One region of the Corynebacterium breve genome, then DNA from elsewhere that is predicted to be linked to it. Evidence: riboswitches for the same ligand, from Rfam matches in the RefSeq annotation. Region 1 holds a riboswitch; the other holds the start of a gene.
The links. Region 1 has a riboswitch for thiamine pyrophosphate ahead of QP027_RS08410 (bifunctional hydroxymethylpyrimidine kinase/phosphomethylpyrimidine kinase). Riboswitches for the same ligand answer to the same signal wherever they lie in the genome.
Positions count from the first base shown of each region.

Region 2: linked by a shared signal. The riboswitch ahead of QP027_RS03895 (ECF transporter S component) and the one ahead of QP027_RS08410 (bifunctional hydroxymethylpyrimidine kinase/phosphomethylpyrimidine kinase) in region 1 are both predicted to bind thiamine pyrophosphate.

Region 1 is NZ_CP126969.1:1,720,486-1,731,556, forward strand. Features, by position in the region: gene QP027_RS08395 (ankyrin repeat domain-containing protein) at 1-271, opposite strand, end outside; gene holA (DNA polymerase III subunit delta) at 285-1,214, opposite strand; gene QP027_RS08405 (ComEC/Rec2 family competence protein) at 1,229-2,866, opposite strand; TPP riboswitch at 3,013-3,114, shown strand; gene QP027_RS08410 (bifunctional hydroxymethylpyrimidine kinase/phosphomethylpyrimidine kinase) at 3,121-4,629, shown strand; gene QP027_RS08415 (thiamine phosphate synthase) at 4,640-5,311, shown strand; gene thiO (glycine oxidase ThiO) at 5,318-6,508, shown strand; gene thiS (sulfur carrier protein ThiS) at 6,505-6,708, shown strand; gene QP027_RS08430 (thiazole synthase) at 6,710-7,504, shown strand; gene QP027_RS08435 (ThiF family adenylyltransferase) at 7,501-8,628, shown strand; gene QP027_RS08440 (roadblock/LC7 domain-containing protein) at 8,967-9,392, shown strand; gene QP027_RS08445 (hypothetical protein) at 9,587-10,012, shown strand; gene QP027_RS08450 (ComEA family DNA-binding protein) at 10,078-10,743, opposite strand; gene QP027_RS08455 (DegV family protein) at 10,812-11,071, opposite strand, start outside.
Region 2 is NZ_CP126969.1:773,384-784,454, forward strand. Features, by position in the region: gene zupT (zinc transporter ZupT) at 1-743, shown strand, start outside; gene QP027_RS03880 (DUF808 domain-containing protein) at 726-1,730, opposite strand; gene QP027_RS03885 (2-dehydropantoate 2-reductase) at 1,842-2,732, shown strand; gene QP027_RS03890 (DUF2218 domain-containing protein) at 2,744-3,106, shown strand; TPP riboswitch at 3,147-3,254, shown strand; gene QP027_RS03895 (ECF transporter S component) at 3,246-3,818, shown strand; gene QP027_RS03900 (ABC transporter ATP-binding protein) at 3,815-5,131, shown strand; gene QP027_RS03905 (energy-coupling factor transporter transmembrane component T family protein) at 5,128-5,886, shown strand; gene QP027_RS03910 (AAA family ATPase) at 5,889-6,374, shown strand; gene arsC (arsenate reductase (glutaredoxin)) at 6,375-6,716, opposite strand; gene QP027_RS03920 (ribonuclease FAU-1 family protein) at 6,727-7,263, opposite strand; gene QP027_RS03925 (Rv1157c family protein) at 7,266-7,973, opposite strand; gene typA (translational GTPase TypA) at 8,312-10,225, shown strand; gene QP027_RS03935 (MFS transporter) at 10,229-11,071, shown strand, end outside.

The DNA.
Region 1 (11,071 bases):
TCTTGAAGATCACACCGCCCAGTGGGGTTTGCCCGCGACCGTTCGGTTGGTTCACCTCCGCGCCACGCTCGATGAGAGCCTTGACCAGCTCCGGCTGGCCACTGTAGGACGCCAGCATGACAAAGGTGTTGCCGTCCTGGTTGGTGAGGTTGACGTTCACACCCTGGTCAACGTATTCGACAAGCTGCATGTCGCCGGTGCGCGCGTAGTTGAACAGGCGGGCTGCGAATTCCTGCACGTCCTGAGGGACGTCGTTTCCATTCTCACTCATGTTCACGAATCTATCACGCGAGCTTGGCGATCCGTCGGACTGCATTCTCGATGGCAAAATCCGGATCGCCACCTTGACCTTTCACTTCTGCATCGAGGTCCGCGATGATGATCACGGCTTCGCTCACCGCATCGCCCGACCAATTCCTCGCCACCTGCATCGTTTTCTTTGCGACGAACGGGTGCATCCCCAGCTGCTTTGCCAATTGATCCGGGTTGCCGCGGGTGCTGTAGAGCTTGGCAATATCGCCGACCTTGCTCGCAAGCGCTGCCGCGATCGCCACCGGGCTGATCCCCAGCTGCAAAGCGCGCCGCGTGGAACCCAGCGCGAAATTAAGGTTCCCGCGCACAGCAGCATCGGCGATATCGAAACCGGACACCTCTGCCACGCCCGTGTAATAGGCGCGCACGGAGCGCACCGTGATTTCGCCTTCGGTGTCTGCCACTAGCTGCTCAACCGCGGCCGCTAGTTCACGCAGGTCAGAGCCCACCGATTCTTGCAGCGCGGAAATCACGTCGGGGGTCGGGCGCACGTTGTGGCTGCGGAACTCGTTGGTGATCCAGCGTGACAGTTCGTTGGTGTTCTTGATCGCGCCGGCCTCGTGCACCTCGCACGCCTTCTTAAACTTTGGCACCAGAGATTTGTTCCGCCCTCCTCCCGAGTGACAGACGATCAGCGTCATACCCGGCGCGGGATCGACCGCCGCGCGAAGCAGCAGCTCGGTCGGCTCCTTGCCCGCCGCCTCGGTGCCGGTGAACACCACCACGCGTTCCTCGGCGAAGAGCGAAGGGCTGGTGGCTTGCAATAATTCGCCCTCGGTCACCTCTCCCGCTTTGAAGCGCTGCACCTCAGCGCGAGGATCCACCTGGTCGATGATGGCTTTGGTCGCACGTTCCTGCAGAAACGTATCATCGCCGACAACAAGGTGAGCTGGATTTAACATGCTGGTTAGTCTACCTAGAACCGCCCGTCGGCTGCGTGTTGACTACCGTCCTCGTGCACACGCACTTCCCCGTCGCGGTGCGGAAAGAGCACCGGGATGCCCCCGGCTGTGCGGGTGCCACGTGGGGCGGGCCGGCCTTCGTCGTCAAGCACGACGATCAGTTCGGTTCCGGTCGGGATGGGCTCTATGTTTTCTTGCTTATCGACGACGTACGTTGCCAACTGCCCGATATCCACCTCCGGTGCGCGCGGCGCGCTGAGCATGGGAAGTATGAGGGCTGCGAGGACGAACAACAGCGTGGTGCGGGGGCGGTGGTACATGAAACCGGCGAGTACCCACCCGTAACCAAGCAAGACCAACCACGGTGTGGCGGATGTGGTGGAGTTGGGTAGGGCTGCGAGGCCGTGTCCAATGGTGTGAATCCACCAGGTGAAGGGTTGGATTGCGAAAAAGAGGAGTTGCTCAAGCCCGCCGGGAAGCAATGTCAGCAGCACCGCGATGAGGCCGAGCACGGTCACGGGCGCGGTGGCAGGTGCAACCAGCACGTTGGCGGCGACGGATACTAGTGAGACTTCGCCGGTCATCAACGCGATGATCGGCATGGTCATGAGGTCGGCGGCGATCGCCACCGCGAGTGCGCGGACGAGGATGTCCGGCCAGCGGGTGCGCGCCAGCCAGCGATACAGCATCGGATTGAGCGCGATTATCCCGACTGTCGCGGCCACTGAGAGAGCAAACCCGTAGTTGACCGCCATGTCGGAGTCGAAGAGGACAAGCGCGATCGTCGCTAAGCTGAGGGCGTGCATGGGCTGCACATTCGACGAAGCAAGCACTGCCACCAGTCCGACAAGACCCGTGACGGTGGCTCGCAGGACCGAAGGCTCCGCGCCCACCAAACCTGCGAAGACAAACACCGTGACACCAGCTGCAACGACTTGCGCACGAAGCCCCACGCCAACGGCGCGCGCGATCATCACGGAAGCGGTGGCGACGATTGCCACGTTCGCCCCCGAGACCGCCGAGAGGTGCGAAAGCCCCGTGGCAATGTATGCATCCTGCTCCGCGTGGGATTGCAGCGAAGTATCGCCGAGCACCATGCCTGGGATGAGACCTTGGGAATGATCCGGGACGTGTGCCTCGACCGATATGGCTAACGACTCACGAACGTGGGCCGCGAAAGCCGCAAAACCTCGCGGCGGGTCCACCACGGAAACGTCCCCATTGAGCGTGAACCATCCGACCCCGGGCCGATCAGATTCCCGCAGACCACCTGCGACGACCACCCGTGCGCCCGGCACCACCCCACTTTGCAATTCTTCGGCAAACACGGGAATCTCTGCGGGATACCCACCCGCTCTGACTTTCACCAACCACGTGCCGGATGCCAGCTCTTTCGGCTTGGCGACGACCGTGGCCACGAGGTCGTCGCCAAGCGAAAATGCCTGCGCAGCGCGGACCCGGGCCGAAGCGAGAAAAGCCGCAGCCGCAGAGAACGCGCTGCACAGGATGAGCTGACCCCATTGTCTGGTGGCCGCGAAGACTATGCCAAGCACGCATGCACCAACCACGGCCACGCGAGGCACGCCGATTAGGACGCACAGCGTCACAAGCCACGTCATTGCGGCGGCAGGGACTAGTCGGAGTTCGCTCACTTCTGCAGGTTAAGTCACTCGGCCGAACGGGATTCCCCCTGCACAAATAGCTGTGGATAACTGCGCTGACGCGTCACCTAACCGGCGTGTTATCCACAAACCCAGAGGACTTCCCAATCCCCAACTTTCGTTGTGCTAGCTTCAAAGACAGTGACACGGGGTGCACCTTGACAATCGAGGTGCTGAGATCACACCCGTCGAACCTGCTCTAGTTCGAACTAGCGAAGGGATCGTCCTCGATGACCTATACTTTCATACCCAATTCCGGCGACAACCAAGGCGCAATTCCGCGCGTTTTGACCATTGCGGGCACCGACCCGACAGGCGGGGCCGGGATCCAAGCCGATATCAAATCCATCACCGCAGCTGGCGGTTTCCCCTACAGTGTCGTTACCTCCTTGGTCGCGCAAAATACCCGCGGTGTCCAGGAAATCTTCACCCCGCCGATCGATTTTCTTCGCTCGCAGTTGCAGTCGGTGGCCAGCGATGTCGCCATCGACGCGGTAAAGATCGGCATGCTCGGTTCGGTCGAGATCGCCGAAGCGGTCAAGGAGTTCATCCAAGACATTCCGTGCCTCGTGGTGTTGGATCCGGTGATGGTCGCGTCGTCTGGCGATCGTCTGCTGCAGCGCGATGCTGAAGCGGCCGTACTCGACCTTGCTCACAACGCGGACGTCGTCACCCCGAACCTGCCGGAACTAGCTGTTCTTGCGGGCTGCGACGTAGCCGCTACTATCGACGAAGCTCTTGACCAAGCCGCTGGACTCGCAAAGACACTTCAGGCGCACGTTTTGATGAAGGGCGGACATTTCACCGGCGATCACGCAGACAATGCGCTAGTCAGCCCTGATGGAGCGGTGCATTCTGTACCAGTTCAGCGCATCGCCACCACAAATACCCATGGCACGGGATGCTCGTTGTCGTCGGCACTGGCAACGAGGCTCGCGGCAGGCCACAGTCCTGCTGACGCTGTCGAGTGGGCCTCGCGCTGGCTCCATGAGGCAATCAGCAACGCGGACGCCCTCAAAATCGGTACGAGCAACGGCCCCGTTGACCACTCTCACACCACTCGTCGCATGACCCGAGCGGCGAGCACTTGGGCCCCGTCTGCCTCCGCCCCAACCCAGCCCCGCCTGCACCCCGCGGGACCATACACCCAGAAGATGTGGGACGACACCGCCGGTTATCTCACCGACATCCTTGCACTGCCGTTTATCCAGCAGCTCGGCGCGGGCACCCTACGCCACGACGATTTCATCTTCTACCTGCAGCAAGATGCCCTGTACCTCGGCCAATACGCCAAGGCGCTGCGTAAACTCGGCGGCCAGTGGGCCATCGACGCCGACGGTGCCATCGCCGCGGAACGCGAGATGCAAGACACCTGGCTCGCCAACATTCCCGAAGAGCAGCAGCGGATGTCGCAGGTCACGCAAGGCTACACCGATTTTCTTCTTGCCTCGGTCTACGGCGACGCGCACGCTGTCGGCCAAGCGGCGGTGCTGCCCTGCTACTGGCTGTACCACGAAGTCGGCCTGCGCCTAGCCGAGGCGAACCACCCGGATCACCCGTACCACGATTGGCTGGCCACTTACGCCAGCGAGGAGTTCGAATCCTCCACGCGCAGTGCCATCGAGCGCGTCGAACAAGCCCTCGCTCAAAACCCCGAACACCTCGACGCCGCCATCAAGGCGTGCGATATCGCATCGCACTATGAAGTCGATTTCTTTGACCAGGCCGACCGGGCTTGGGTCGTCGACAAGTAAAGGACAATCTATGACCCAGCTTGATCTGCGCTGCTATTTCGTCACCGGCTCCCTAGGTGTCGCACCGGTTGCGCCTGCCGATTTCCCCGCCATCGCGCGTATTGCGGCCGAGGCGGCATCCGGTGGCGCAGGGGTTGTCCAAATCCGCAGCAAGCCGATTAGCGTCCGCGACCTCACCGAGCTGTCTATCCAGGTAGCCAACGCAGTTCAGGTAGCCAACCCTCTCACCCGAGTGCTTATCGACGATCGCGTCGACGTCGCCGCCGCGCTGATGGACACCCACCATATCCACGGCGTGCATATCGGCCAGGATGATCTTGATCCGCGGCTGGCGCGCAAAGTGCTGGGACCACAAGCGATCATTGGGTTGACCACCGGCACGTTGGAGCTCGTGCGCGGTGCCAACGAGCTGGCGGATTCCATTAACTACGTCGGTGCGGGCCCGTTTCGCCCCACCCCAACCAAGAACTCGGGCCGACCGCCGATCGGGCTCGAAGGCTACCCAGCGCTTGTCCAGGCCAGTCGCGTCCCCGTTGTTGCCATCGGCGATGTCCACGCCGCCGACGCCGCCGACTTAGCAGCCACCGGCGTTGATGGCGTGGCCATCGTGCGGGAGTTCATGGCATCATCCGACCCGCGTGCGATGGCAGCTGGCATCGTTTCTGCATTCGACCGGAAGTAGCCACCTGTGAATAGTTTTCGTTTCGATCACGTCATCGTCGGCGCTGGAATCATCGGCCTATCCACCGCCTTTGAGCTGCTCACTCGCGACGTTCCGGCAGCGTCGATCGCAGTGATCGATCCGGCTCCGGTGAGTGGGGCAACACGTGCAGCTGGCGGCATGCTCGCACCCGTGGCGGAAATTCAGTACAAACAAGAGCCGCTCTATCCGCTGATGGTCGAGTCGGGAGCGCTTTTCCCCGAGATGCTCCGGCGCCTTTCGGGTTATACCTCGCAGGAGACGGGTTATCGTACGGAGTCAACGTTTGTGGTCGCCGCCGACCGCGCCGATGCCACTCATCTCATGGAGTTGACCGACCACCAGCACGACCACTCGTTGCACGTCCAGCGCCTTCCGCTACGCCACGCGCGTGCCGCGGAGCCTGCGCTGAACCCGCAACTGGCAGGCGTTGTTCACATCCCAGGCGACCACCAGATCAACCCGAGCATGTATTCCGCTACGCTGCTTCAGGTTCTTCGGCAGACCGGCGTTTCGCTTATCGACGATACCGTTACCCACCTAGACTGCACCTTTGACGAGGAGGGCGCGGTGAGACACTGCCACCGAGTTGAGTCGGACTCAGCGTATTTCGAGGTGGGCGCAAGTGTCTACATGTGCAACGGGCTTGGCACCTCCAGCGTAACCGGTTGGTACCCCGCAAAGGAGCTGAGTCCGCTGAAATTGCGGCCAGTACGTGGTGACATGATTCGTCTGAGGGTGGCGGAAGGGCAAGAGCCACCCGTCGGGCGGGTGATACGCGCTTTTGTCGAGGATCGCCCCGTTTACATCATCCCCCGAACCGACTCAACCATCGCTATTGGCGCAACCAGTCGCGAGGACATGCGCACAGCCCCTGCGGTTGACGGCGTATTCGCGCTACTGCGCGATGCGATACGCATCGTCCCTGCGCTCGAAGAATGCGAGATCATCGAAATCACCACCGGCGATCGCCCTGGAACGCCGGACGACCTCCCGTATCTTGGCCTCGCCGGCGACAATCTGGTGATTTCCACCGGATACTTCCGCCACGGCATTTTGCTCTCGGCGCTGGGAGCTCACGCAGGCGCTGACCTTGGCATCACGGGCAAAACAGACTTCCACATATCCGCGTGCGACCCCTACCGCCACTGCGACCAACGACGAAAGGATCTGCCATGAAAGTGACTATTAACAACGAGGTCCGCGAGGTTCCCGACGAACTGACCGTGGCTCAATTAGTGGCAGCCGATACCGGCCAATCCGAGCCGGCAGGTATTGCCGTTGCGATCAACGGCAAAGTGGTGCCGGCCAGCCAGTGGGATCGCAGCCTCGAAGCCAGCGATTTCGTTGATATTCTCACCGCGGTGCAAGGAGGCTAACATGCTCACCATCGCAGACAAGACCTTCGACTCCCACCTCATCATGGGCACCGGAGGCGCAACGAGCCAAGAGATTCTTGAGCACGCCCTCGTCGCCAGTGAAACCCAGCTAACCACCGTGGCGATGCGCCGCCACAGCGCCCGAACCACGGGCGGCGGCGAATCCGTCTTCCAACTACTGCAACGCTTGGGTATCGACGTTTTGCCTAATACTGCAGGTTGTCGCACCTCCCGCGATGCGGTCCTCACCGCGCAGCTTGCGCGCGAGGCACTGGGAACAAACTGGATCAAGGTGGAAGTCATCGCCGATGAGCACACTCTGCTTCCCGACGTCGTCGAACTTGTCGATGCCTGCGAGTTGCTCGTCGCGGACGGGTTCGTCGTCATGGCGTATACGTCGGACGACCCTGTCGTCGCCAAGCGGCTTGAAAATGTTGGGGTGCATGCCGTGATGCCGTTGGGCTCGCCAATCGGCACGGGCCTGGGGATTCTTAATCCGCACAATATCGAGTTGATCTGCTCGCGCGCCGAGGTGCCGGTCCTTCTCGATGCGGGTGTGGGCACCGCATCTGATGCCGCCCTCGCAATGGAGTTGGGCTGCAGTGGAGTACTCCTGGCCAGCGCGATCAACCGCTGCCAAGACCCTGTTGCGATGGCTCATGCGATGCGCCTAGCGGTGGAAGCCGGGAAACTTGCCCGAGAGGCCGGTCGGATTCCACAACGCTCTCACGCAGAAGGCGCCGTCGCTTCCTCTAGTTTCGATGGGCTCGCTAGTTGGGCGGATCAGGTTCTATGACGGCGCTGGGGAACGAGGAACTGCGTCGCGTGGCGCGCCAGACGCTACTCCCTGGTCTCGGTGTCTCCGGCCAGGAGGCGCTGCATAACGCGCATGTGCTTGTTATCGGCGCCGGCGGGCTTGGCTGTCCCGTGATGCAAAGTCTCGCGGCTACCGGTGTTGGCGAGATCACGGTGATCGACGACGACATCGTGGACTTTACTAATATCCATCGCCAGATCTTATTCGGTGCGGACGATGTGGGGCGGCCCAAGGTGGATGCCGCTGCTGAGCGCTTAGCCCAGCACCAACCAGGGATCGTGGTCAACACCATCAACGATCGCTTTACTGCCACAAACGCGATCGACCTGCTTGCCCACGTCGACCTGCTCATCGATGGATCCGATACGTTTAACACCAAGTTCCTCGCGGCCGACGCGGCCGAAGCTACTGGCACGCCTCTCGTCTGGGGCACCGTGTTGCAGTACCGCGGCGATGTGGCCCTGTGGTGGTCAGGCCACCAGGGCAACCGGGGCGTGGGATTGCGCGACCTCTACCCCACCCAACCCGATCCCGCGAACGCACCCGACTGCGCCACCGCGGGGGTTCTCGGCGTGACCACCAGCGTGGTGGGCAATCTTATGGCCACCGAAGCGATTAAATTCATCACCGGGCTCAGCGCCGGCCCCCAGGCGGGTTCGTTGCTGATGTACAACGCGCTCACCGCCGACGTCCGCCACTTTCAGGTCGAAGCCGATCCAGCGCGCCCTCTGGTCACAGAGCTTTTCGACGACACCCCTACCGCTAATCACGTACCGATGAGCGACAAAGGGCTGCTGAGTTCAGTCCAACGCGGTGAAGCAATCGCGATCGACGTACGTGAAGTGGGCGAAAAGGCACTGTCCGATCTTGCACTCCCCGCCGACAGCGTCGTTCATCTTCCTATGTCAGAGTGGGAGAACGATCATGCACTGGTCGAAGACGCGCTACGTACCCTCAGCACATCCACGGCAGTGGTCTACTGTGCCAGCGGGCGCCGGTCGCGCATGTTCGTCGATAAGTTTGAACAGTTGGCTAGGCGGCACGAAATCGTGCTTCTAAGCCTTCCGGGAGGCGTCAACGCGCACGGCGACGCCCGGAAGTAAAACTCACAGGGAACTCCAACTCACCATAATCTCACCCGATTTTCTCAGTTTATTCATCCCTCAAAACAGTCCAGTGTTTTCGGGCGAATTGATTTCGCCATCTAATGTCGCACTTTCGTGGAGCGCTGTTAGTATGTAACTCAGCTGTTTCTCAGGTTCGTTTCCATGTACACCAAGCACTAAGGCTTTGGCTATGGAGAAATTAACACCCTCTTATGTGTCAACGTGCCGATTTACCAGCTCGCGTTGTTAGCCTGTTCTACACACGGCCCAACAGTAGATAACCACTCGTTGAACCAGGAACAACCAGGAAAGACCAAGAAGGACTCGAAATGATCATGTCTCGCCAGAACAAGCTCAACGCACTTGCTCAGGGGATCATCGACAACGTAGATGGTTGCCTTGGCGCTAGCGTCGTTGACCTGGAGACCGGGTTTGCACTCGCTGCCGCAGTTCACGACGACTCCCTCGAGCTTGATCTCGCAGCCGCCTATGCCACCGAGATGGTCAAGGCCAAGATGAAGGCGATCAAGGCCCTTGGCCTCGAGTCCGACCTCAACGACATCGTTCTCACATTTGAGGACCAGCTACACATCATCACTCCGATTACCTCCAAAAATTTCATCTACACGGTCTTCACGCCAGATGTCGATCCGGTTCAGGAGCTTCACGGAGTCATCGCGTACAACCGCGCGCAGCCGCTTGGCACCCTCACCGCAGAAGAGCAGCCGCGACACGCCGCACCCCACCCCTGGGCCGCCTAAACATAGTCGAATTCGGTAGCCCGGAAGCAATCAGATAGCGCCACCACCTCGAAAAAGAGGCGGTGGCGCTGTTCTATTTCTAAGCTTTCTCAAGAAACTCATACTTATCTCGTGTCACATCCGTTAACACCTGTCACTTGTTGTTAGCTTTAGGTCGTACTCCAAAGAACGCTTCCCCAACGTAGAAGGACACCATGCTTCCACAGACCACTCTTGACAACATCGCCCACCACATCACCACCGACGTAGACGGATGCCTCGGAGCGAGCATCGTCGACCGCGATACCGGCTTCGCTTTCTCCGCTACTCCGGCTGGCACCAACATCGACATCAACGTCGCCGCAGCCTTTTACGCCCAGGCAGTGAACGCGAAAGAGAAGACTCTCCGTGCACTGGGCGGAACCCGCGACCTCGATGACATGGTTGTCACCTTTGAGGATGAAATGCACATCATCACTGCCATCGACGCCAACAAATTCGTCTTCGCCGTCTTCCACCCTGACGTCGACCCAATCGCACAGCTTCACGCCACCATCGCGTATCACAGCGCTACTTCCCTGGGAACGATTCCAAACATCTTCCGCGCACGCCGCGCCGCCGCGGAACACTTTGCGGCCTAATTGTCACGCGAAAGGGCGTCGTGGGTGAACTATGCACCTACGGCGCCCTTTCGCGTGCCGTTCCCTTAAAGTGACACCTCACCCTTGATCGCCTCAAACTTGGCGGGACCGATGCCTTTCACATCCAGAAGCTGCTCGATCTCAGTGAAACCGCCAATCTGATCACGGTGGGCGATAATCGCAGCAGCTGTCGCATCCCCGACCCCGTCAAGCTCCATCAGCTCCGCAGCGCCCGCGGAGTTCAACGAGATACTGCCCGCCTCCGCTTCCGCGTGCGGCGCGGGAAGCGGCGCAGCTTCCCCGACTTCCGGCACGTAGATCTGCTGTCCATCCGCCAGCACTTGGGCAAGGTTCAATGACACAGTATCTGCGTCGCCTAGCACCACCGCTTGGTCTAGGGCATCGGCAACCCGCTGCCCGCGCTGCAGAGTCACAAGCCCAGGATGTTCCACCCGCCCGACAACTGACACAACGATTTCCGCTGGCTCTTCGGACTCTGCGGGGTCGGTGGTCGTCGATAATGCACTAGCCCAGTCATGAGCCGAATCGATTGGCTCTGCAACGCGAGGCTGCCCCAGCCACCATGCGCCCAGCAACACCGCCAAGAGCCCAGCGCAGGCTAGGGCCACGCGAGGCTCGATTTTCCACCGTGGGGCGGGATACTCTACGCGCAGCAGGTCTTCCTCACCCGTCGGCCGAGTGAGTTCTTTCAGTCTGTCTACGGACCTCATGCCTCCTACGCTAGAAGCGCCCAGCGATATGCACGAGGCGTGCAAAATAAGCTGTGGAAAACCCGCCGCTAGTCGATGCTATCCACAAAGGAGTCAGAGAAAACCGCCGAGATTCCTACGGCACCTTCGCCACTGTGCACGCTCAGCACATCGGTTAGCTCACACACCAGCACCGACGAGCCCTCCGGCAAGACCTCGTTGAAGGCGCGCTCCAACACGTCCGCGGACTCCAGCGCGTTAGCGTGCTGAATTGCGACAAATACGGGTTCGCCACCAGCCTTTTCGACGACCAACTCCACAAGCTTTGTAAATGCCTTCGTCTGGGTGC
Region 2 (11,071 bases), 950 kb from region 1:
TCGGCGGGGCTATCGGTGTGATCCGCAAAGAGCCGGGGAGCAGATTTACAGCCTCAGCGCTTGGATTTTCTGCGGGCGTCATGGTTTTTGTCTCACTGGTTGAAATCTTGCCCAAAGGCACGGAGTCGCTCGTCGAGATCTGGGGCGACAAAGGGGGAGCCTGGGCCGGTACCATCGCTTTTTTCGCCGGGATCGCGCTCATTGCACTAATTGACCGGCTCGTGCCAGAAGAAATCAATCCCCATGAGCCGGATAGCTTTCACAACGCAGACAAGCTTGCTTCACGACGAGCGCGGATGATGAAGGCCGGCATGCTCACCGCCGTTGCGCTAGCGCTACACAACTTCCCCGAGGGGTTCGCGACATTTATCGCAGCACTGGAGGAGCCGTCGCTGGCGATTCCGATTGTTGTCGCGATTGCCATCCATAACATTCCCGAGGGCATCGCCGTGGCGGTACCACTGCGAGCGGCAACCGGATCGCGGTGGAAAGCCTGGGGCTGGGCCACACTGTCAGGGCTTGCGGAGCCGCTCGGCGCACTTGTGGGTTTTTTGATCCTGATGCCGGTGATGGGGCCTGCGGCGATGGGAATCGCGTTCGCAGGAGTGGCCGGCATCATGGTGTTTATTTCGCTGGACGAGCTGCTGCCGACAGCAAAAGAAACCGGCGAGCATCACGCATCTACGTACGGGATGATCGCCGGTATGGCAGTTATGGCGGTGTCGCTAGTCCTGCTCGGTTAGATCGGTTGCGGTAGAACCAGCAGCAGAAGCCGCCGCTGGGGACTCGACAGGCGCGGTAACTTCGTCGTCATCCTTGCGCCCTGGAATGAGCAGTTTGATTACTGCCAGCAGCGCAACGATGATGAGGCCCCAGATAAGGCCCACAATGAAGGATCCGCCGGTGTTTGCAAACCAACCAAGTGCGCCGCCACCCACGGCATTCTCCCAACCGTGAATCGTTTCATATGGCCATGCCCAGCCGAATTCTTCAAATCCGACGACCATAATGTGGCCACCGACCCACAGCATCGCGATGGTACCTACGACACCGATCACAGACAGCACGATCGGCATTCCGTTGACCAACGCTCGGCCCAGCTTCTCGTTCTTGCCAGAGGTAATCATGTGCAAGCCGATGTCGTCCATCTTGACCAACAAGCCCACCGCACCGTAGACAGCGACGGTGATCAGGATCGCGACGACAGCGAGCACAGCAGCACGCATCCAGATGCCCTCAGCAGCGATCTCGTTGAGGGAAATCACCATGATCTCTGCGGAGAGGATCAGGTCTGTCATGATCGCAGACTTCACCATGGAGTCTTCGTCAGCACCAGATTTGTTCTCTGCTTTCTCCACTGCTTCGTGCTCGTCGCGGCTCAGCTTGTGCACGATTTTGTGCGCGCCTTCGTAGGCAAGGTAGGTGCCGCCGAGCATCAGAATTGGCGTGAGCATCCACGGCGCAAACTCCGACAGCAATAGCGCGATTGGGAGAATGATAATGAGCTTGTTAACGAAGGATCCCTTGGTGATGCGCCAGATCATCGGAAGCTCGCGCGCTGGGGTGATACCCGATACGTACTGCGGGGTGACTGCAGCATCGTCGATCACAACGCCTGCTGCTTTTACCGAAGTCTTCGCAGCAAGGGATGCAACATCGTCTGCTGAAGATGCTGCGGCGCGTGCGATCAGAGCAACGTCGTCTAAGAGGGCGAGGAGGCCACCAGCCATGGTCGTCCGCCTTTCATTTCATTGTGCAACAAGATTTATCAATAACTAAGTGCTTATCGGCACCGTGGGGGAAGTCTACTCGCCCACGGTGAAAATCGTAGGATGGCAAGTATGAAAATCGCGATCATTGGGGCTGGCGCCATCGGCGCTTGGTATGCGGGAAACTTGCTCAAAGCGGGACACGATATTGCCGTTGTCGCACGTGGCGAGACTCTCGAAGCGGTACGACGCCGCGGGTTGCTGGTGAACAGTGAGACCCCAATACCGGTCCCTGTTTTTGGTCACATCAGCCAAGTGGAAAGGCCGGATGTCGTTATTTTGGCAATGAAGTCCACAGGTCAGCCGATGGAAGACATTCTTGCGGGCTTAGACCCCAATTCCCTGGTTGCAACGACTCAAAATTCGGTGGAGGCACCGTTGCGAGTGGCTCAGGTTGTCGGCAAGGAGCGTACTTTGCCCGGAGTGGTGCGCGGCTACTTCCACCACGTGGGACCCGGTGCGGTGGAATTTCATGGCGGGCCGTGCTCCTATGACTTTGGTACGTGGGACGGCGCTGAGAATTTGCTTGTCGACGAGCTGGCCACTGTTCTCCAATCCGCAGGTATTGACGCGACCGTGCGCGACGACATCTTTGTCGATGTGTGGGAGAAAGCGATGTTTGTCACCACGACGGGTGCGCTAGGCGCGGCAACGGGGCATGCGTTGGGAGCACTGCGATCTGAGCCGTGGCGTGGAACTCTGGAAGCGATGATGCACGAGGTTGCGGAAGCAGGGCGAGGCGTCGGTGTTCCGCTCTCCGGTAATGTTGTGCAACGCACACTCGCGTTTGGAGACGCGATGCCGGCGGAGTCCACAACCTCGATGCAACGCGATATAGCTGCGGGAATCCCTGGTGAGCTCGATGCGCAGATCGGTGCGATTACCCGAGAAGGACGCAGGGGAGGCGTTGCGACTCCGCTGTGTGACCTTGTCTTTCACCTCTTAGAGGAAAAGTTCCGCTAGGCTGTCGAACCATGAGTGAGACAATTACTTCGACCGCACGGGTGCGAACTGACCGCCCGGGGCGCTATGGCAAGCAGCTAGCGTCGCACTTTGGCAAGAAGATCGACTCACAATGGGACGCAGAGGCCCAGCGCGGGCATCTAACTTTCCCGTCGAATGCAGACGATCTTCCAGCAGTTACTTGCGACATGATCGCAGGAGACAACGTCTTGATGCTCAGCCTCGACGGTGAGACAGAGACCGTGATTCGCTTAGAGCGCGTTGTTGCAGTCCATCTCATTCGCTTCGGTGCGAAAGACGCATTGGAAGTGAAATGGACTCGCACAGGTGGCGAGGAAGCTCACTTCACAATTGCAGATGTTGAGCAGAAATAGTGCCCGCAACTTTGAACGCGTGCCACTTCATGCTTAAGTAGAAGAACACCACGGGTGCCCCGAAAGAGAGGGGCTGAGATGCCGAGTAGGCGGACCGTTGAACCTGATCCGGTTAGTACCGGCGATAGGAAGGAAACAAATGAATTCTCGTTGGCGCGTCATCGATGTTGTCACTGCACCTGTCCTCGCAGTTGCTTGTGGACTCATTTTCTGGCTATGGAACTCTGTCGGCTATGCCGGCTTCACCGCTTTGGACGCATTGACCCCTGGCTTCGGTGGCCTTGTCGTCGGTATTTGGCTGATCGGTGGCGTTCTGGGTGGGCTGATTATCCGTAAACCTGGCGCGGCCTTGTTCGTCGAGGTCGTTGCAGCTGCTGTCTCCGCGGTTCTGGGTAGCCAGTGGGGCCCTGAAACCCTGTACTCCGGGATCGCCCAAGGTCTTGGCGCAGAACTTGTCTTCCTCGCCTTTGCTTATCGACGATTCACCCTTCCCGTCGCCATGCTCGCAGGAGTTGGTGCAGGTGTCGGAGCATTCATCCTTGAGCTGTTCACCAGCGCTAACCTGGCAAAGACGGTCGAGTTCAACGCCATCTACCTTTCCTGCCTAGTAATCTCTGGTGCGCTGCTGGCCGGACTTCTGGCTCATCTCCTGGTCAAAGCCCTGGCTCGCACCGGCGCACTGGATCGGTTTGCAGCAGGTAAGACTAAGTGACCAAAGCCCTCGAAGCGCGGGGCTTAAGCTACCACCACGCGGTTCGGCCCGACCCCGCTTTTACCAACGTCACCTTTTCCGTGGATCGAGGACAGCGAGTACTCATCACAGGAGATTCTGGCACCGGGAAATCGACCCTCTTGCACCTCATCGCCGGTTTGCTTCACGACGAAGAAGATGGCACCCACACAGGTGAAATCACCGTCAACGGCTCCATCGGCATGGTCCTGCAGGACCCCGACAGTCAGGTGATCTCTACGCGGGTGGGCGATGATGTCGCATTCGGCTGCGAAAATCTCGGAGTTCCGCGCGAAGAAATCTGGCCTCGTGTGACCCACGCGCTTGACATGGTTGGTCTACGGGTGCCACTTGATCATTCGACTGCCCGACTTTCTGGTGGGCAGAAACAGCGCCATGCTCTCGCTGGAGTTTTGGCGATGGGTGCGGACATCATCATTTTGGACGAACCTACCGCAAACCTTGACCCAGCAGGTACGCTCGACGTCGTCGACTCGATCCGTCGCGTGTGTGAGAGCACTGGGGCCACGCTGATCGTCGTGGAGCACAACCCGAAACCGTGGCTGCCGATCGTCGATAAGCTGTTGCACTTAGAACACGACGGTATCGCTGAAATCACCACCGATGAGTTGCCCACGATTCCGCAGCTGCCCCCTCGCAAGGACATTGCACCGGGTACCTCCATCGAGGTCGGAGCGCGCGAGCTTCGGCCGTATTGGGGGCCGGCGCGTACCTTTGAGCTTCCCCAAGGCCACTCCACAGTGCTCACCGGCCCAAATGGGTCAGGGAAGACCACGATTGCCGCGGCACTCGCAGGTTTGACACCTCCGCATGCCGGGGAGTTGTACTACTCAGATGAATTGCGCCAAGGATTACGCAACGAGCCCCACAAGTGGAAATCCCAGGACTTGGCTCGGCGCGTCGGGTACGTGTTTCAGGATCCTGAACACCAGTTTCTGATGCGCACGGTGGCCGAAGAACTCGCGGTGTCGGGAGCATCGCAGGCGCGCCAGGACGAGTTGGCAGAGCGGTTACGACTCACGCATCTACTGCAAGCGAACCCGTTCACTCTGTCGGGCGGTGAGAAGCGGCGCCTCTCTGTAGTGACGGCTCTCGTCAACGCACCACGGTTCGTGGTACTCGACGAGCCGACATTCGGACAGGACACACAAACTTTTACCGAGTTAGTGCATCTGATTCGAGAGCTGACCGACCAAGGCGTGACCGTCATGTCCATTACTCACGACGAACACTTCGTCGCATCTCTTGGCGATCACCAGGTGGTGCTGCGATGAATCTGCTGAAAGACATCAACCCGGTGACCAGATTGTTGGGGGTGATGATTTTCACCTCCCCTTTGCTGTTTACCCTCGACTGGGTCTCTGCGACGGTCGCGCTGGTGCTTATCGTCGTCGCAGCGCCCTTGTGTGGAGTCGGATACGGCCGATTGCTCAAACGCGGCTGGCCGATATTTCTTGCGGCCCCCTTGGCAGGAATCCCTATGGCGCTTTATGGCAAGCCGGGCGGTGAGACACATTTTGAGTTTCTACTTGCCCACGTGACGGATAATTCGCTCTCGTTGGCTGGGGCGATCTCTCTTCGTGTGCTCGCGGTAGGCCTTCCGGTCGTGCTGCTATCAGTGGATGTTGACCCGACAGATCTTGGCGACGGTCTGGCTCAGGTACTGCGTTTGCCCGCCAAGTTTGTCCTTGGCACTGTGGCAGCTTTGCGCATGCTGACTTTGCTTCGCGACGATGTCGAAGCCATGCGGAGTTCTCGCAGATCCCGTGGCCTAGCTGACACCAACCGAGTGCGCTATTGGTTCTCATTGGCATTCGGATTGTTGGTGATGAGTTTGAGGCGCGCCTCAAAACTCGCTACCGCCATGGAGGCGCGTGGGTTCGCTCGCTCGGGCCACCGGACTTGGGCGCGCGAGTCCCGACTGGTCGGGCGCGACTTTATCGTCCTTGCCGTGTGCGCACTGGGCGCTGCCGTGGCGCTTGGCGTTGCGATCTATACCGGGCATTTTGCATTCCTTGGGGCCCTTTAGTCATGAAAACCTCGCGCACAATTATTCTTGTCGACGGTCCCTCCGGATCTGGCAAGACAACGTTTGCCAATCAACTAGGGGAGGAGTGTGGGATTCGAGTAGTGCATCTCGACGACTTCTACCCAGGTTGGTCCGGTTTGAAAGAGGCAGCCCACATGGTCGTCGAGGATGTCTTGCACCCAACAAGTCCCGGGTACACGCGGTGGGACTGGGTAAAGGACGAACCCGCCGAATGGGTGGCGCTCGATCCTAACGCGGACCTGATTGTGGAAGGCGTTGGGGCGCTCACGCAGGCATCCGTAGCGGCTGCGAAGCGCCTTGGCGAGGTGCTCACCGTGCGGATTACAGCCCCGTATGAGCAGCGGAAACGCCGCGCCTTAGAGCGAGACCCTGGTTATGCCGAGTTTTGGGACATGTGGGCCGCGCAAGAAAGGGAGCTCTACGCGTCTGAGGTTCCTGTCCAGCCCGACCTCGTGATGCAGTGGTAGCTAGAGGATCTCGCTCAAAAGCTCCATTGGACGAGGAATCCTCACGCCCTTGTCGGTAACAACAATTGGTCGCTGAATCAGTCGCGGGTGTGCCACCATCGCGTCGAGGAGCTCGTCGTCCGTCAAGTCCTTGGATAAACCGAGCTCTTTGTACTCCGCCTCGCGCGTGCGGATTGCGTCGTGGACGGAGAGGCCTGCGTCGTTGATAAGCTGCTTGAGTTCGCTTTTCGACGGTGGCGTTTCCAAATACTTCACCACTGTCGGCTCTTCGCCGTGCTCGTGGAGCATTTTCAATGCATTGCGAGAGGTGGAACACTGCGGATTGTGATAGATCGTGCTCATGGGGTTTAGCTTAACCAATGGGAGCGAGCTGAACCTCGTCTGCCCAGGTCAAATCAATGCCGAGGGTTTTCAACCATTCCATTGCGTCGTCGTCGTGGCGGGTGATGCCTTCGACGGCGGTGAGCGTGGTGTCGATTGCGCGCTCGGCTTCTTCGGCGGTAATCAGCCCCGCGGAAGTAGCTGCTGCGAGTTCGTCGATATCGAGCACATCGATCGGTTCACCCGTATTGGAAACTAGGTCAACGTATAGGTCGCGAGTTGACCAGACTTTGCCTTCGACGTTGATGTCGGCGACATCGAAGTAATAATCCTGCTCCTCGTTGATGCCTTCGCGAAAGTGGAAGATATTGGCGCGCAGACCAAGCCGAGGTAGTAGCCAGCTCTCGAGGTATCCAAACCGCGGATGATTTGCACCGCGGGCCATGTATAGGCCGAAGTCAGTGACGTGGAAGGTATCGACTTCGCGCAGGTATCCCTTTGGATCAGTGTTCGTCTTTGACGTCGTGTCAAAGGTTTCCTGCTTCACAGGGTGTAGGTCTGCGCTCATTGTTACCTCACGTTAAACATAGCGGCGGTCGGTGCGAAAGAACATGAATTCTCTTGTGTGTGCGCGGTTCCGCTGACTACTGCGATTACCGTGCCAGAACCGGTTGACGCCACTCCGGAGAGTGTTGTTGGTCCTGCTGGGTTTATCCCATTGTTATCTAATGGCGTTACACCGGTCGCCAGGGTTGAAGTGTTGAGCCAGTAGGCTTTCATGCCGTCTTGTTGCTCCGCAGCAGGTGGGGTGCCCAATGCGGTAAAGACGAAAGTTGCCTGTCCTTCGCTCGGTGCGGGTGCAGGGCTGGAGGCGGGGCCGGGAACAGCGATGACACTAGCCGTTGAATGGAGGCCACTGCCCATGCAATTGCTCGACACCGTTGGCCAGTAGAACTGCGTAAAAGCAGGGGCGTCGTCGGGAAGTGGTGGTCCGCCTAGTTCGCCGCCTGCACCGGAGAAAAACGCGACCGCGGTACGCAACGCATTGGCTACGTCATTGGGTACGTAAGGCTGGTCTGCGAAGTCGTTTACAGAGGAGACAGTGTGATCGTTGGGGCGTCCTAGCTCATCGAGGTAGGACGAGGTGAGTGCCTTTAGGTCGAATCCAGGGACCGACAACACTGGCTGGGCATTTGCGGTGCTAGTAAACGTGGCGACGGTGACCACTGTTGCCAGAGTGGCGGTGCAAAGCTTGCGGGCTGCGGAGGGGAAACGCACGGGTAGAGATCCTCACGTATTGGGGCATGTTTAAGGGCGGACTGTAGGCACATTGGCAAATGCGACCGACGATAAACTACAGTAACAATAGATAACAATAGTCACAATTGTAACGCAGTCAAGTGTTTTTGTTGCTCTCACTAGTTTTGATTGGTGGGTTAGTAGACGGGTGCAAATCGAGCATTGCGCAAAACCGTACCGTTAGCCGAACGGTTTTGCGCAATGGAACTAAAAGTGACATCTCACACGCCGGTAAGACCTCGATCATGCAGATATGCGATTGACCGAGTAGGGTTTAACCGTTAAACAGACACCCCTGAAGTAGAGGAGCACTCTTCGTGTCGTATCCCGAGTTCCGTAACGTTGCAATCGTCGCCCACGTCGACCACGGCAAGACCACTCTTGTCAATTCCTTGCTGGAGCAGTCCGGCGTTTTTGGCGACCATGGCGAAGTTGCCGACCGCGTCATGGACTCCGGTGATCTAGAGCGCGAAAAAGGCATCACCATTTTGGCCAAAAACACCGCGATTCGTCGCCCAGGTAAGGGCAAAGACGGTCGCGATTTGGTCATCAACGTCATTGATACCCCAGGTCACGCCGACTTTGGTGGCGAGGTCGAGCGTGGCCTTTCCATGGTTGATGGTGTCGTTCTGCTAGTCGATGCCTCCGAGGGCCCGCTTCCACAGACGCGCTTCGTGCTGGGCAAGGCACTCGCTGCGAAGAAGCCCGTTATCATCTGTGTAAACAAGACTGACCGCCCAGATGCGCGCATCGACGAAGTCGTCGAAGAGGCGCAGGATCTGCTCCTCGAGCTCGGTGCTTCTCTGGAAGACCCTGAGGCTGCGGAAGCTGCAGAGAATCTGCTTGATCTGCCAGTTTTGTACACCTCCGGCCGTGCAGGTCGCGCAGCGCTGGAAAACCCAGGCAACGGAAATCTCCCAGACAACGAGGATCTGGAGCCACTGTTCAGCGTCATCTACGATGAAATCCCCGAGCCAGCAGCCGAATTCGAGGGCCCTTTCCAGGCACAGGTAACCAACTTGGACTCCAGCTCCTTCCTCGGCCGTATCGCACTGATCCGTGTGCACCGCGGCTCGGTGAAGAAGGGGCAGCAGGTCGCGTGGATTCACTACGACGAAGAGGGCGAACAGCACGTCAAAAACGTCAAGGTTGCTGAGCTCCTTCGCACCGTCGGATTCGAGCGCGTTCCCGCAGAGGGCGAGGTTGTCGCTGGCGACATCGCCGCGATCTCCGGTATCGACGAGATCATGATCGGCGATACAATCACCGACCCTGAGCACGTCGAACCGCTGCCACGCATCAAGGTCGACGAGCCGGCGCTGTCCATGACCATCGGCGTGAATACCTCTCCAATGGCTGGCCGCAACGGTGGCGACAAGCTCACCGCGCGTGTGATCAAGGCTCGCCTTGAACAGGAACTCATCGGTAACGTGTCTTTGCGCGTTTTGCCTACTGAGCGTCCCGATACCTGGGAAGTCCAGGGCCGTGGCGAAATGGCCCTAACTGTTCTGATCGAGACGATGCGTCGCGAAGGCTTCGAGCTCACCGTGGGTAAGCCACAGGTGGTCACCCGCGAAATCGACGGCAAGCTCCACGAGCCGTACGAGCACATGATCATCGACACCCCGGCCGAGTACCAGGGCAATGTCACCCAGCTCATGGCAGCTCGTAAGGGGCAGATGACCGCAATGGGCAACGCCGCCGGCGACTGGGTTCGCATGGAGTTCGATGTCCCTGCGCGTGGTTTGATTGGTTTCCGCACCACCTTCATGACCGAAACCCACGGTGCGGGTATCGCAAACTCCTACTCGATCGAGCCTCGCCCATGGGCCGGTGAAATCAAGGGTCGCCCAACCGGCTCATTGGTAGCAGACCGTTCGGGTCAGATCACCGCCTACGCATTGATGAACCTCTCCGACCGTGGCGAGTTCTTCGTCGAACCTGGTGCTGAGGCTTACGAGGGCATGGTCGTCGGCGCGAACAACCGCGATGAGGACATGGACGTGAACATCACCAAGGAAAAGAAGCTGACCAACATGCGTGCTGCTTCCGCGGATACCACCGTGACCTTGAACAAGGCGAAGTCCTTGACGCTTGACGAAGCGATCGAGTTCTGTGATGAAGACGAATGCGTCGAGGTTGCTCCAGAGGCAATGCGCGTGCGTAAGGTCATCCTCAACGCGACCGAACGTGGCCGTGCACGTTCCCGACAGAAGAACCTGAACAACTAGTTCATGCGGGCGTCGTTGCGTCGTCCACTTGGTGTGGCGTTGATGTTTGCCACCAACGGTGTGGCAATTTCATCGCTCCTTCCGTGGTATCCCACTCTGAAGGACCAGTGGGCACTCAACGATGCTCTTTTTGGTGTGATCGTCGCCGCGATCGCAATCGGATCGCTGCTTTCTGCGACTCTGCCGGCCTGGGCTGAGCAAAGATTTGGTGCCCGCCCGACCATGGTCGTGGGCACCCTCATCACCGCCGTACTCCTCGTCGCGGTGGGTTTCTCGCCGAACGCGCTGGTTCTCACACTCTTTCTCTTATTGTTTGGCATCTTTGACACGATCATCGATGTTTCCCAAAACGTTGCCGCAGTGCGCGTGCAAAATGAGCTCGGCAAGTCCATCATGTCGTCGCTCCACGCATGCTGGTCGCTCGGCGCGGTACTTGGAGGCGCGCTTGCCACGGCAGCCGCTGTCTCAGATGTCAGCCTCCCAGTGCATTTGTCGACGATCGCCGCTGCAGAAATTCTCCTCGTCCTCCTCGCAGCGTGGATGATGGGGGACGTCAATGAAGAAGCCGCTCCAATCGAGTCCGCGGAGGAAGCGGAGGAAAAGGGCGAAGAGAAATCCAGCGAGCTTTCCCCTCGCGTGTTTCTTATCGCCCTGCCAGTTGCGATCGTCGCTCTTTCGGGAACTGTGGTCGAAGACATCGGCAACAACTGGGCGGCATTGTCCGCAGCTGTGCTCACGTCGGTGAGCTTGCAGGCGGCCGGTGCAGCGTATGCAGTGGTTTATGCCGCTCAAATGGTTGGCAGGTTTGCGGGCGATCTGATCATCAATCGTTTCGGTCGCGTGGCA